DNA from 3 places in the Virgibacillus siamensis genome. Region 1 is predicted to be linked to each of the others. Evidence: predicted binding sites of a transcription regulator. Region 1 holds the regulator's gene; each other region holds the start of a gene.
The links. The regulator LexA, encoded in region 1, represses DNA repair genes until DNA is damaged. The targets are predictions, from matches to a motif close to CGAACATATGTTCG.

Region 1 (5,174 bases):
TCCGTTACTAAACTAGTTTATATCCTTTTTCATTTTATAACGAAACCATACCTGTAACAAGTTTTTTTCGAAAAAGCTTTTAATGCTTTTTATTCCGGTCCTGAAGATCCCGAACTTTTTGCGGTGTAACATCATTACCTTCTTTATCCATCACAGTCATTGATTTGAACTGATTTTTAAATGACTTACGGACATTTTTCAGATATTCCTGTCTCAGTTCCTTTTGTTCCGCTTTTTCATCATCTGTCAGTTCTTCTTCCTTTGACTTTTTGGCAAGTTCATTTATACGATTTAACTTTTCTTTTGAGATCATGATAACCCCTCCTGATAGTTGCATACAAAAAAGGCAAGAACCATATCGGTGTTCCTGCCCTTCAATAGTACCTTTTATATGAAGCAGATTCAAGAATTTACAAATTCCTGATACCTGCGATGAACAGTTGCTTTGGAAACGGGATAACCCAAATTATTTATACGCTTCGTGATTTCATTGAATGTCATTTCCTTCTGTCTTAATTGAACAACCTCATCCATTGGAAATGCTATTCGGTCACGGCCGGATGCCTGGTGCCGGTTGGATAAATTTTTTGCCGGATCAAATCCATCCCGAACAGCCCGCTTCATTCCGCGCCTGATCTTTGCATTTTGCAGTTTACGCTGGTATTCTTCCACAATCCCTACAATTTGCAATACCATGGAGTCTGATTCTGAAACCTCTAATTCGCCTCCGTGCAAACTCGTATAAATCGAAACATGCAATTTCTGCAATTGATGGAACAGCGCAATTTTTGTATTTCCTCTGCCCAGTCTTGTCTCATCCTGTATCAGCAAGACATCTGCTTCCCCGCCTGCAAAATAATCCAGCATTGAAAAAATACCATCACGGTCCATCTCATAGCCGCTTTCCCGCTCTTCAATAATCGATATAATAGAAAAATTATTTCTGTCAGCAAGTTTTGTCAGTTCTTCTTTCTGTCGTGCCAGTGATGTTTCCTGTGTCTTCTTATTTGTACTAACCCTGCAATATATGATAGCTCTCAATTGAATATCTCCCTACATTATGCGCTTGTAATCATTGTAAAATATAAAAAAGCTAACGCCAATGCAAAAGCAACTATATAAAATATATCTGTCTTGGAAATCTTTTCAAACATATTTATCAGTCCCTTCCTTTTTGTATTAGAACCTTTGTTCGCCTTCTCTGTATTTATTATATACGAACAAATGATCTTGTCAAGCTTTTTTTCGAACGAATGTTTGCTTTTCTATATATTGAATGATAAACTATCATTAATAAATATTATGCGCGAGGTGTTTAATAGATGAACAAACTTTCCAAAAGGCAGCAGGCAATTCTCGACTATATTAAGGAACAGGTAAAAGAAAAAGGGTATCCGCCATCCGTTCGTGAAATCGCAGTAGCGGTAGGACTTGCTTCAAGTTCCACTGTGCACGGTCATCTTGCCAGACTGGAGAGCAAAGGATTTATTAGAAGAGACCCAACTAAACCAAGGGCAATTGAAGTCCTGGATCTGTCAGAAGATATGAACATACCGAAAGAAGAAGCGGTTTATGCGCCAGTGATTGGTAAAGTTACCGCCGGGCTGCCGATTACTGCTGTCGAAAATATCGAAGAGTTTGTGCCGCTTCCGAGCTCAAGTGCCGGTCCCGACGATAATTTGTTCGTTCTGGTTATCGAGGGTGAGAGTATGATTGAAGCTGGTATCTTAGATGGTGACATGGTTATTGTAAAACAACAAAACACTGCACAGAACGGTGAGATTGTTGTTGCGATGACTGAGGAGGATGAAGCAACAGTTAAACGGTTCTTCAAGGAAACCAATCAAATACGTCTGCAACCGGAAAATGCCACAATGGACCCGCTAATCTATCCAAATGTGACGATACTTGGAAAAGTAATCGGGCTGTACCGGAATATTCATTAATGGATTAAAAACCAAAAAAAGTGATCCCTTTTCCAAATCAGAAAAGGGATCACTTTTTTATCATTAACAAAATGTATCTTTTGGTTTTGGTACAGACATTCCAAACAATGGCCGTAAATAAAGAGCGATGAATGTTCCGGCCAACGCCATAATCATCCAAACCCATCCATGGAGGCTGAAGGAAGCGATGCCGCCAAAATATGCACCGATATTACAGCCAAATGCGATTCGTGAACCGTAGCCCATCAGGATGCCACCAATTACAGCAGCAGAAATCCGTTTAAGACCAAGTTTTTTCAGTGTAAAAATACCACCTGCTGTTGAAGCTAAAAAGGCACCAAGAATGACACCGAAATCCAACACGCTAGTTGAGTGCATTAATACGGATTGATCCAACGAAGCGGCACGTTCACCAGACCAATATACCCACTTGGTGACATCTATGCCGAAGAACATTGCTATTTTAGATCCCCATAATGCAAAAGCCGATGTAACGCCCCATGGGGTCCCTCTGACCAATAATGTCAAAGCGTTAAAAACTGCCAGTAAAATGGCTGCAACCCATAATGGCCAGGAACCACGCGGAATACGAGTCCAGCCTTTCCCGCTTGGAAGCGGCTTTATCGTTGGCGGTGTTCGTTTTTTATCAAAATAATACGCTGCACCAAATATGAGTACAAAAAGCAATAATTGCACGGCCCAGGCGCCGGCGTAACCCAAATCAGTGCTTGTTGCCAGGGAAATTGAAGGAAATGATGGTGTTTCATTCACCCAAAAATTCCAATGCCATGCACCCAGCACAGAACCAATAATAAATGCAATCAATGTTACGAACATCGCGGAACGGCCACCGCCAACTGCATACAATGTTCCTGATGCGCATCCGCCTCCCAACTGCATCCCGATACCGAATATAAATGCCCCTACGACCACGCTTGTTCCTACCGGAGAAACATATCCTGATGGATCGTTTCCAAAAAAACCAAGCCCCATCGACAGAATTGGAGCAAACAGCGTACATGCTACCGCCATCATAATCATATGAGCACGCATTGCTTGACCATTGCCGACAGACAGCAGCCTTCTGAAAGCTGAAGTAAAACCAAACCGGGCATGAAAAAGTGTTAGACCTAACAGGAGACCAACCCACATGGTTATCATATTCTGCAGTCCCGCAGTATTAAAGATGGCATAACTCAAAAGAGCAATAATAATTATTCCTGTCAAGATTAATGTTTTCTGTGGAGATGGAAGTAACGGATGGTTTTGTTTGCTTTCATCTTTCATCACAGTACCTGGTATCGCCATATATATCCCTCATTTCCTATAAAATAACTTGGAATTATTATATACAATAAGATATAGCGAAGTGAAAGTCAATCTATTAAATCGCAGCGGCGTTGGTTTCCCCGTAACAAGTAAAAAATACCTTACCTCTTTTCAGCCGTTAAGAGATAAGGCATTTTTAATGGACTTACCTCATCAATTCAGTTGAATAAAATTTGTGATATAGTCGGAAAGAACTTCAGGATGTGTGAAAGTTACCATATGGTCTACATCAGGAATTCTAATAACTTTAGTGTTTGAATGATTTTCATAGTATTCTGCAACACGCAGATTATCAGCCGAATCTTCCAGGCCAATTAACAGCAACGTTTTAGCAGTTAAATCTCCCAATCTTTCATTTGTCGGCGGTTGTGACCAGACCATTTCATATGTTGGCCATTCAAACATACGAGTCATATGGTGTCGTAACATTTGAACCATCAAATCCTTGTTGGAACTGGACATAACAACATTGTACAACGGGGCACTGAGAGAAATCTCAATCATATGATCGATATCAGGAGCTGCCGCGTTGATCTCCTTGATATAGTCATTAAATTCCTGTGAATACTTAAACCCGTTCAATGCAGGAGCAATCATAATCAAAGTGGATACTCTATCCGGATAATTCAGTGCAAATTCCGCAGCGATTTGACCGCCCATTGAATGGCCGATGAGTGTCACTTCATCGAACCCAAGAAAATCAATAAGTGAGAGCAAATCCTCAACATAATTAAATGGTCCAGCAGGATTCGGTGATTTACCGGCACCATGTAAATCAAACGCAACAACTTGGCAGTGTTTTGCTAATAAAGGTGTGATAAATTTCCAGTTCCGCGTATCGGCCCCTCCAGTAATAAGAACAACCGGATGGCCAGTCCCATGAACCTCATAATACAATTCCATCAACATTCCTCCATCCAAATTTTTAGAATATCAATATATATGCATTGACGATACGTTGTTAGTCATGCTTCGAAGTTAAAAAAACCTCTATCTAACTAAAATTCGACATTTTTATAAAACATCCTCTTTTTATTGTCGCGTTCTTACTGATTCATCTATAATATCAGGCATTACTCTCCTCCACCCATACCATAAAAAATACCATGTTATACTATAATTAACGTACACACACGGAAAGGGTGGTAAATTATGTCACGCAAAGTTAATCGTGTCCGCTTCCAATTGGATACGAAAAATATTAAACGGTTGCCACACTCGGATATCCGGACGATATTGCGTGCGGCGGATCCCATAATCATGACTGGCGGACGAAATTTACTAGCAAAAATATTAAAAGGATCAAGAGAGAAAAAAGTATTGGAATTGAATTTAGATTGCTGCCCGGTATACGGTGCTTTTCGAGACGAACCTCTTGAAACAGTAAAAGCGAAAATCGACTGGATGATCAAACATCATTATCTGGAAACCGAATATGATTATAGGTTACCTCTTCTCGTATTCTCTGAAACAGGTTGGGAAATCGAAAAAGATACCTATTCAGATGAATTGCTGCAGCAACTTAAGGAAATTACGAACCCTGAAAACCATGATTTTAAAGAACATCTGCAACACCGAGATCGTGGCATGATATTATTGCTATTGAACAAAATTGAACAATCAGGTAATCCTTCTTTTATTCCTTCCCTTAGAGAATGGAAAAAAGTTGACTATAAAAAAGTACGGAAAGAAATTGACCGGGTGATTCATTCATTATCGAAGGGGTTATCTTAAGATTACAGCCTGCTTATAACAGATTCACGGATTGAATAGAATTTTCAAGACTGGCTAAGCTACTAGTAAGATTAATATGAAGCGAGGTGCAGCCAGTGAACCAGCACGATTTATATATGAAAATTTTCAACATGAAAGAGGAACTCGGTGGTCTGATCAAAGAAC
Region 2 (5,174 bases), 100 kb from region 1:
AACCATTTAGTTGTGTTCTTCCCGATTTATCTATTTCGAAACGTACCGGAAGACTTGTCAGAAATTTTTTCAGAACTGCATCCTTATTCACACCAAGAATGGCATCATAAGGTCCTGTCATGCCGACATCCGTAATAAAAGCAGTACCGTGCGGCAAAATTCGGTCGTCTGCAGTCTGTGTATGGGTGTGTGTGCCGACGATTGCACTGACGCGTCCATCCAGATACCAGCCCATTGCCTGCTTTTCACTGGTTGCTTCCCCATGAAAATCAACAAAAATTAAATTGGTCCGTTTTTTGGCTGTTTCAATCAATTCATCCATTTTGCGGAAAGGATCATCCAGTGCGGGCAAAAACGTTCGTCCCTGCATATTGATGACTGCAAGTTCCACTCCGTTTATATTGACAAATACAATCCCTTGCCCGGGTGTGCCCTCCGGATAATTAGCCGGCCTGATCATTTTCTTTGCATCATCAATAAACTCGAAAATCTCTTTCTTATCCCATGTATGGTTACCCATTGTAACAACTTGCACGCCCCATTCCAGGAATTGTTTATAAATTTTTTCAGTAATCCCTTTACCCGCAGCAGCATTTTCGCCGTTCAGGATTATCACGTTCGGCCGATATTTTTCTTTCAGCTTTGGCAAATAATGCTGAACCATATCTCTTCCTGGTGAGCCCGTAACATCCCCGATAAATAATATCCGCATAATCTGTTTCATCCTAACGTTTTTTCAATATTTTATTAATAAAAAGTATACAGGAAAGCAAAATTAAAAGCGACCAAATGGCCGCTTTTAATTTTATCCAGTCTAACTTTTAACGACTGGAAATTTGCTTACTTCGCATATTCGACTGCTCTCGTTTCCCTGATAACAGTAACTTTGATATGTCCTGGATAATCCAATTCGCCTTCAATCTTCTTACGGATATCACGCGCAATTCGAACGGAATCAATATCATCAATCTCATCAGGTTTAACCATTATTCTAATCTCTCTACCTGCCTGAATGGCAAATGATTTTTCTACACCGCCAAATGACTCTGAAATTTCTTCCAGTTTCTCCAGACGTTTAATGTAGTTTTCCAAGGTCTCACTTCTCGCTCCAGGTCTTGCTGCAGATAGCGCATCTGCTGCTGCTACCAGAACAGAAATAATGGATGTGGCCTCTTCATCACCGTGGTGTGAAGCAATTGCGTTAATAACCACTTCATGTTCCTTGTACTTCATTGCCAATTCTTTACCAATCTCAACATGGCTTCCCTCTACTTCATGATCGATGGCTTTACCGATATCGTGAAGCAGACCGGCTCGTTTCGCCAATGTCTCATCTTCGCCTAATTCAGCAGCGAGCAATCCGGAGAGGTATGCTACCTCAGTGGAATGCTTCAACACGTTTTGACCATAGCTTGTCCGATATTTCAGGCGGCCAAGAATTTTGACCAGATCCGGATGCAATCCATGCACTCCAACCTCAAATGTTGTTTCCTCACCGACTTCACGTATATATTCATCAACTTCACGTCTGGCTTTATCCACCATTTCTTCAATTCGTGCGGGGTGGATTCGGCCATCCTGTACAAGTTTTTCCAATGCCATACGAGCGGTCTCACGGCGTACAGGATCAAATCCCGACAGGATAACAGCTTCCGGCGTATCATCAATGATCAAATCAATACCAGTCAGTGTTTCCAGCGTCCGGATATTCCGGCCTTCCCGCCCAATGATTCGACCTTTCATCTCGTCATTTGGAAGGTTAACAACAGATACAGTTGTTTCAGCAACGTGGTCTGCGGCACAACGCTGAAGGGCGAGCGATAGAATGCTTTTCGCTTTCTTGTCAGCCTCTTCCTTGGCGCGATTCTCTGCTTCCTTGATCATTAGTGCTGACTCGTGGCTAACCTCTTGCTCGATTCGTTCTAAAATAATCTGTCTTGCCTGGTCAGTAGTGTATCCTGAAATGCGTTCAAGCTCTGTTTGCTGCTCTTTAAGCATCGCATCCACTTTGCTTTCCATTTCTTCAATTTGTTGTTGTTTTTCAGTTAGTGATTGTTCCTTTCTCTCTAACGTGAGCTCTCGCTTATCCAGCGTTTCGCTTTTTCTGTCCAGATTTTCTTCTTTTTGCATCAGACGATTTTCTTGTTTCTGTACTTCTGTTCTACGTTCACGTAAATCTTCTTCTGCCTGCTGACGAAGTTTATGATTTTCATCCTTCGCCTCAAGAAGTGCCTCTTTCTTGGCGGCATCCGCATTTCGATGTGCTTCATCAACTATTTGTTTCGCTAAATTTTCCGCACTGGAGATTTTAGCTTCCGCAATAGATTTACGAATGAGATAACCAACAACAATACCGACGATTAGGATTACGGCAAGCAAAATGGAGATGATTAAGGGACTTTCCATGATTTCACCTCCCATTGCTATAAAGTTGTACAATTCACTCTGTCGGCATGTACAGTTTTTCAATAATAAATAAGTGATGGTTTGTATAATAAAACTATAATTATACAATTTAATTTTAATTGTCTGTACACCCAATGTCAAGGTATTGTAACAATTATATGACAAAACTCAAAAAGAGTTTACAGTAAAAATCAAACCCTTTGCTGTAGATTGTCTGCAAAGGGTTTGACTGTACGGTTCTATGCTATACATCCATACTTTCCTGGCTTTGATGACCGGATCCTGCATCCTCTTCTCCATCGTTCGGTTCTTCATCCAGGCTGTAGTGTTTTCTGATTGCATCGTGGATTTCCGAAGTAACATTTTCATTTGCCTTCAGAAATTCTTTTGCATTTTCTCTTCCCTGTCCAAGTCTGTCTCCATTATATGAATACCATGCTCCGCTTTTCTGTACGATATCCAGATCAGACCCGATATCCAGAATTTCTCCTTCTTTGGAGATTCCTTCTCCATACATGATATCAATTTCCGCTTTCTTGAATGGTGGAGCAACCTTGTTCTTCACCACTTTTACACGGGTTTTATTACCCACCATATCGTTGCCCTGCTTCAATGTTTCAGCACGGCGCACTTCCAGTCTGATAGATGAGTAGAATTTCAATGCCCGTCCGCCAGGGGTTGTTTCAGGATTACCGAACATAACACCGACTTTCTCGCGAATCTGGTTTATGAAAATGGCCGTTGTTTTGGATTTATTGATGGCACCGGATAACTTTCTCAATGCCTGAGACATAAGGCGCGCCTGTAAACCGACATGAGAGTCTCCCATTTCACCTTCAATTTCCGCTTTTGGAACCAGCGCTGCTACAGAATCGACAACTACAATATCAACTGCACCACTGCGGACAAGTGCTTCAGCAATTTCCAGCGCCTGTTCACCGGTATCCGGCTGTGAAAGCAGCAATTCGTCTGTATTAACGCCAAGTGCCCGCGCATACGTTGGATCAAGAGCGTGCTCAGCATCAATAAATGCTGCCTGTCCGCCTTTTCGTTGTGCTTCAGCAATCGCGTGAAGTGCAACTGTTGTTTTACCGGAAGACTCCGGACCATATATTTCAACAACGCGTCCTCTTGGATAGCCGCCAATACCCAGTGCTACATCCAATGCCAGGGACCCACTCGGGATTGTTGCGATTTTCTGTTCCGTCTGCTCACCCAGTTTCATTATTGATCCCTTACCGAACTGTTTCTCAATCTGTCTTAATGCCATATCCAAAGCTTGTTTTCTATCACTCAACGGGATGACCTCCTTTTATTCACTATATCCATCATAACTTGTTTTTTTCAATTTGCCAAGCAAAAGTCGAATAAATGTTCTCATTTTTTAATGGTATTTCTATCCTAAAATTGGATTATTCATGCTGCACTTCTAATAAAAAAGCAATTTTCCGTAATAAAAACACTGAACTATGCTATTTTCAATAAATTCCATAAAAGTTCAAAACCTTTTATAACCGATCGATTTCGAATGATATCCCGGTCTCCTTGAAAAATAAATTTTTTCACGAACGTTTCTTTACCTTTCTGAGCGACTCCGATAAAAACTGTACCGGGCGGGTTGTTTTCTGAATAATCCGGGCCGGCCACTCCGGTAAAGCTGATTCCAACCTCAACATCCATCAGGGTACAAACATTTTCAGCCATTTCCCGTGCACATTGTTCGCTGACAGTTCCTTGCTTTTTAATCGTGTCCGGTGACACTTTAAGCACATTTTCTTTTACCTTTGCATCATAACAGACAATACCGCCGCTGCAGACTTTTGATGCCCCCTCCAGCGATATCAATCTGTCTGTAAACATGCCGCCCGTCAAACTTTCAGCAGCGGCAATCATTTTACCCTGTGTTTTCAGCAGACTGAACACTCTTTCCGGTAACGTTTCTTCATCACTTCCATAGAAATATGCACCGGCCACTGAAAGAATTTCCTGCTTTGTCTTTTCGATCAGCTGATTTGCTTCGTTGTCATCTGATGCCTTTGCGGTGACCCTGATGGCTACCCCTTCATTTTGAGCCAAAGGAGCAATTGTTGGATTATGCTGCTTTTGAATAATGTCTTTCAGTTGATCTTCCAGAGTTGATTCACCTATGCCAACGAAACGGAGCATTGCAGATTTGATCACAGTTTGCAAGCCGGTTTGTTGTTTCAGATGCGGAATAACTCGATGCTCCACCATTTGTTTCATTTCCCTGGGAACGCCCGGGAGGAAAATCCATGTTGCATGCTGATGCTGTACAATCATCCCCGGTGCCATGCCTACCTCATTTTCAATTGCCTCTGCACCTTTAAATACACGTGCCTGTCTGCGGTTATTCGCTGTCATTACCGATTCACGTTTTCTGAAGAAGGTTTCGATTTTATCCATAGATGGTTTGTGTTCCACCATCTCCAGGTTACTTATCTGCTGAAAGGCTTCCCTTGTCATATCATCTTCTGTCGGTCCAAGTCCGCCTGTTACGATGATAATATCCGACCTTGATTCGGAATGTGTAAACTGGTTTATCACCCGTTGGAGATTATCACCCACAACAGCATGATGAAACACATTGAACCCATTTTTCGCGAGTTTTTCCGAAATCCACTGTGCATTCGTATTGGCAATTTGCCCCAACAGCAACTCCGTCCCAACTCCTATAATTTCTGTTCTGATTTGTTTCATTTGGAATCCCTCATTACATGCCAGTTTTTACTGAAATATTCATACCCTGA
Region 3 (5,174 bases), 180 kb from region 1:
ATAAAGTGGCTGCGAAAATTGTAAAAGCTTTGTTTACGGACAAGCGGGAAATCAATTTACCGGGCTGGATGGAACTGGGCAGCAAATTGTATCACTTGTTTCCGGGAACGATGGAAAGGCTTTTGAAAAAACAGTTTAACAGGAAATAATGGTTTATGCCTGGTGACCGCCGATTTTATGGCTGCGGCCAATGGTGATTCCGGCATCTGTATAACTTGTGGCCCGCAAGATAGCAGTGGCCCCGAATTTATCACGGATTGAGTCCATCACAAAACCGATATCTTTTTTCTTGGGCCTGTCGTCAAATAAGTTAAGCTGGGTTTCCCTGTTTTCATAAAGATTATCCAGTGTTATATAGACATGTCTGATTTTACTGGTCTCATCGTAGAATTCATGGAAAAGCTGCATAGCAATAGTATAAACATCCATTGTAATGTTGGTCGGGAACTGTACAGATCTCGACCGTCCGAATCCACCGCCTGTTTCTTTGGAATATGCAATTCCGAGGTGTATTGTCCGTCCCGCTTTGTTTGCCGTTCTTGCCCGGCGGCAGGCTTCCTCACAAAGATCAAGAATACAGGCGGCAATTTCCTCTCCGGTGTAATCACGCAATAAAGAAATACCGTGACCGAATCCTTTTTGCTCCGTTTTGGTAAAATTACCGAAGACGGGACTAAGGTCAATTCCCCAAGCATGCCAATAAAGCTGTTCCCCCATAATTCCAAAGCGTCTTTTTAGGTTTTCCAGCGGGAAATTGGCGAGATGCTTGAGTTTTACAATCCCCATTCGGTTTAAATTACGTTGCATTCTTCGGCCGATTCCCCAAATATCCTGAACAGGAAACGGCCATAATTTCGCTTCCACATCCTCATATCTGCACTCGGCTATGCCTGCTTTTTTTGCATGCAGGTCCATCACAACTTTTGCCAGAAATTTATTGTCACCGATACCAATCGAACAAGTGATACCGAAGTTTTCCAGGATGTCTTGCTTAATGGACATGGCAACTCCCTGACGAGTGCCGAACTGTTTTTGAAGTCCATTTACAGTAACCCATACTTCGTCAACAGAATACTGATGAATAGCTTCTTTTGGCACATATTGATTAATCAGTTTTGTGATTTCCACGGATACTTCCAGATAGTCAGCCATGTGTGCGGGGGCAATCACAATTTCCGGATCATCGGGAAGTTCAAAAAAGCGGCTGACATTGCTGATGCCATGTTTCTTCTTTAGTTCCGGAGAAGCCGCCAGTACAATGCTTCCCGGCCGGCTTGTGTCACCGACCACAGCCAGTTGTACGGTCATGGGGTCCAGTCCCAGTTTGACAGCTTCGACACTCGCGTAAAAAGAGCGCATATCGATGCACAGCACGTCATTTCTTGGATAGCCGGAATAATCCAATGAATTCACCACCTAAAAGGAACATTTGTTCTATTATATGCCAGCTGTTGAAATTTTAGCAATGGAAATTTATTGTATTGGCTTTGAGAGATGGGAATTCAATTGCGTGGATATTGAGTGCAAAACCGTGGATACTGGGCCCGAAATCGTGAATATTGAGTTGAAAACCGTGAATATACCGGGCAAAATCGTGGATATGTTGGCAATGAAGAAAAGGAGGCTGGGACAAAAACGTGTGATACAAAAAACGAACAATAAGGGGGATAGCGAAGTATATTTCCGGAGCGGTTATACGCTCCATAAATTGTTCGGGTTTTTCTTTGAATAATGCACTTTTGTCCCAGCCTCTTTCATTTTATCGATGGTTTGCATATTGAATTGCTTTTGTAATTTGCTGCAGGGCTTCATACGTTTCATCGGTCATTGTTTTGGAATAATTGAAGGCGGTGTTTTCCGCCACCTGGCCGGTTGAACTTGCACCAAACACAGCAGTGGCAACGGCAGGGGATTTGAGCACGTATTTCAACGCCAGTTCATTTAACAAAAAGTCATTCCCGAAGTGTTCGGTCAGCTTATCGTTAACTGTTTTAAGCTCTTCATAGGAATAACCCAAAAATCCATTCTGTCCTTTTTTGTTAATCTGCTCAGCGGCTTTATTGCTGAGCATACCTTTGGCAAGTGGTCCTCTAGCCAGCACACTGATACGGTTTTCATGCAGCAGATTCAGTATTTCTTCCTCCGGACGCCGGTCCAGCATATTGTACTGCATCATAACCCCATCGATATTGGATCGTTTCACGTATTCACGAATAACATTGGGGCGAATGGAAGAAATGCCATATGCACGAATAACACCTTCCTGTTTAAGGGATTCAAACGCCTCAATTGATTCATCGATGGGATCGTCAATTGTTCCGCCATGAAGCATATAAAAATCGATATAATCTGTTTTAAGACGACGGAGACTGTCTTTTACACCGTTCTTTATATGGTCGGGTGACGGATCCCAAAACCAATCTTTTTTGTCCTTATTAAAATGATTGCCTACCTTTGTCGTTAAAATAACCTGTTCCCGCCGGTTTTTAATTGCCTCGCCAACAAGTTCCTCATTCACACCAAAATCATATAAATCAGCGGTATCCAGATGGTTAACGCCAGCATCTAATGCAGCGTCAATAATATTACTGGCCTTTTGCTGCTTTGTTCCAAGCGACATGCATCCAAGTGTCAGTTCAGAAACATATAAATCTGATTGGCCAAGTTGATTTTTTTTCATGCGGTTTCCCTCCAGTAATTGTTCTTTAATCTATTGTAAGAAACTGTTTCCGCTAAATTCAACTAAACAGGTGTGTTAGAATAAATATTAGTGCTGAAAAAAAGGATGAACCAACATATGAAAAAATTTGAAGAAAAAACAATCCATACAGAACAAATATATGATGGGAAGGTTGTTAAATTGCAGGTGGATGATGTGACGCTTCCAGATGGCAAAACAGCAAAACGTGAACTGATTAAGCATCCGGGTGCTGTAGCGATTATTCCGATTACCAAGGATAGAAAAATTGTCTTTGTTGAACAATATCGTAAACCATTGGAAAAATCACTGGTGGAACTGCCGGCTGGGAAACTCGAACCCGGTGAGAAACCCGAAATAACTGCAGTCCGTGAGCTGGAAGAGGAGACCGGCTATACAACGGGCAGTCTTCAATTTATAGCATCATTTTACACGTCGCCTGGTTTCGCGGATGAACTTATGTATCTCTATATGACAGAAGAACTGGAACCGCTGAAAAATGCAGTGTCAGGTGATGATGATGAATTTGTTGAATTGCTTGAACTGACGCTGGACGAGGCAAAGCAGTATGTACGGGAACAGCGCATTCATGACGCCAAAACAAATTATGCAATTTTGTATCTTGAATCACTGGAAAGGATGTAGAAAATGCTGAACTCATATTTTGCTGATATGCACATCCATATTGGGAGAGATATGTACAATAAACCGGTAAAGATAACCGGAGCCAAAACATTGACCCTTACCAATATTTTGATAGAAGCAAGCCGAAACAAGGGGATTCATATGACAGGAGTGATTGACAGTCATGCTCCGGCGGTACAGGAAGAGATAAAACAATTAATTGAAGCGGGGAAAGCCTATGAGCTGGCAGATGGGGGAATTCAATTTGAAAAGGTAACATTGCTGCCCGGTTCGGAAATTGAGGTATATGATGAAAATTGCCATGGACCTATTCACGTGCTTTGCTTTTTCCCGACACTTCAGACGATTGAAGCGTTTACAGAGTGGTTGACAGGAAGAATGAAAAACGTCACACTGAGTTCCCAGCGTTATTATGGTTCTGCTAAAGAACTGCAGTACAAAGTGAAAGAACTTTCCGGGCTGTTTATCATCGCCCATGCGTTTACCCCGTTTAAAAGTTTATACGGAAAAGGTGTTCATCAATCATTAAAAGAGGTATTTGATCCTGATTTGATTGATGCCATTGAACTCGGATTGAGTTCGGATACGACAATGGCTGATCAAATAAAGGAATTACATGACTATACATTTGTGTCGAATTCTGATGCGCATTCGCTTGCTAAAATCGCCAGGGAATATCAGGAAATTATCATGGAAGAGCCTTCTTTTAAAGAATTTGAATGGGCATTAAGCAATGTAAATGGGCGGTCCATCAAACAAAATTTCGGTATGAATCCGCATTTGGGAAAATATCATACAACAGTTTGCAGTCAATGTCTGGAGCCATTATCACTTGATGCAGATCAATGCCATAAGTGTCATTCCACTAAAATCATAAAAGGTGTGTATGACCGGATACAGGAATTGTCCAATGCCGACGGAAGCAATGTGGAGCGGCCGCCATATTTGTATCAGGTTCCATTGGAGTATCTGCCAAAGCTTGGTCCTAAAACATTTGAAAAGCTGTTATCCCATTTTGATACGGAAATGAATGTCATTCACCATGTTTCATTTGAGGATCTGAAAAAGGTTGTTCCTGAAAAACTAGCTGCCTCTATTATCCGGATGCGTGAAGGAAAGCTGGAAATAAGAGCTGGCGGGGGCGGCAGATACGGAAGTGTAACTTCCTGAATTAATCATCCGCAATTTGGTATTTTTACATGGTATTCTTCATAGTTTTTAAGTAGAGAAGCAAAAAAGAACAATGGAGGATTTCAATGTATACCAAACGAACTTTAGCAGTAAATCATGTAAAAGAACATGCGACCATTTATTTGTTTATGATTATTCTGTTCTTAACGGGTGTCATTTTCGGAGCAATCATTGTAAACAGTATGAGTTTTGGACAAAAGGAAGGGTTGTTTTTCTACCTGGAACGTTTTTTTGGACAAATTAGCGGGAGCGGGCAAATCGATAATGGTGAAATCTTAAAGACCAGCTTCCTATATCATGCCAAATATTTAATTTTACTGTTTATATTGGGGTTATCTGTTATTGGTCTTCCATTGGTATGGGTTCTCATATTCCTAAAGGGGCTTGTCGTGGGATTTTCCGTTGGATTTATTGTCAATCAGCTCGGGGCAAAGGGATTGCTGCTGGCATCATTATCAATCGCGCCGCAGAACTTTTTAATTATACCGGTCTATTTAATTGCCGGGAGCATGTCCATGATATTCTCATTGACGCTGCTTGGAAAACTGTTTTCAAAAAAGATTCCGCAGCCGATTTTTCAACCGTTTGGCCGTTATATGATGATCTTTTTCCTGCTTTTCGCTGCTTCATTCGTCGCAGC

Region 2: recA (recombinase RecA) is a predicted target of LexA. The motif match lies at 3,771-3,784, and genes of this name have one in related genera.
Region 3: B1K71_RS10905 (Y-family DNA polymerase) is a predicted target of LexA. The motif match lies at 1,423-1,436, and genes of this name have one in related genera.

Annotation. Positions count from the first base shown of each region.
Region 1 covers NZ_FUIH01000007.1:1,233,301-1,238,474, reverse strand. Annotated here, with positions in the region: gene B1K71_RS09900 (DUF896 domain-containing protein) at 80-313, opposite strand; gene B1K71_RS09895 (YneB family resolvase-like protein) at 403-1,041, opposite strand; gene lexA (transcriptional repressor LexA) at 1,323-1,946, shown strand; gene B1K71_RS09885 (YeeE/YedE family protein) at 2,010-3,254, opposite strand; gene B1K71_RS09880 (alpha/beta fold hydrolase) at 3,429-4,178, opposite strand; gene B1K71_RS09875 (RQC-minor-1 family DNA-binding protein) at 4,428-5,009, shown strand; gene B1K71_RS09870 (hypothetical protein) at 5,105-5,174, shown strand, end outside.
Region 2 covers NZ_FUIH01000007.1:1,133,515-1,138,688, reverse strand. Annotated here, with positions in the region: gene B1K71_RS09385 (TIGR00282 family metallophosphoesterase) at 1-712, opposite strand, end outside; gene rny (ribonuclease Y) at 841-2,406, opposite strand; gene recA (recombinase RecA) at 2,651-3,703, opposite strand; gene B1K71_RS09370 (competence/damage-inducible protein A) at 3,874-5,124, opposite strand; gene pgsA (CDP-diacylglycerol--glycerol-3-phosphate 3-phosphatidyltransferase) at 5,121-5,174, opposite strand, start outside.
Region 3 covers NZ_FUIH01000007.1:1,411,111-1,416,284, reverse strand. Annotated here, with positions in the region: gene B1K71_RS10910 (SDR family NAD(P)-dependent oxidoreductase) at 1-149, shown strand, start outside; gene B1K71_RS10905 (Y-family DNA polymerase) at 154-1,404, opposite strand; gene B1K71_RS10895 (aldo/keto reductase) at 1,760-2,680, opposite strand; gene B1K71_RS10890 (NUDIX hydrolase) at 2,798-3,343, shown strand; gene B1K71_RS10885 (endonuclease Q family protein) at 3,347-4,513, shown strand; gene spoIIM (stage II sporulation protein M) at 4,600-5,174, shown strand, end outside.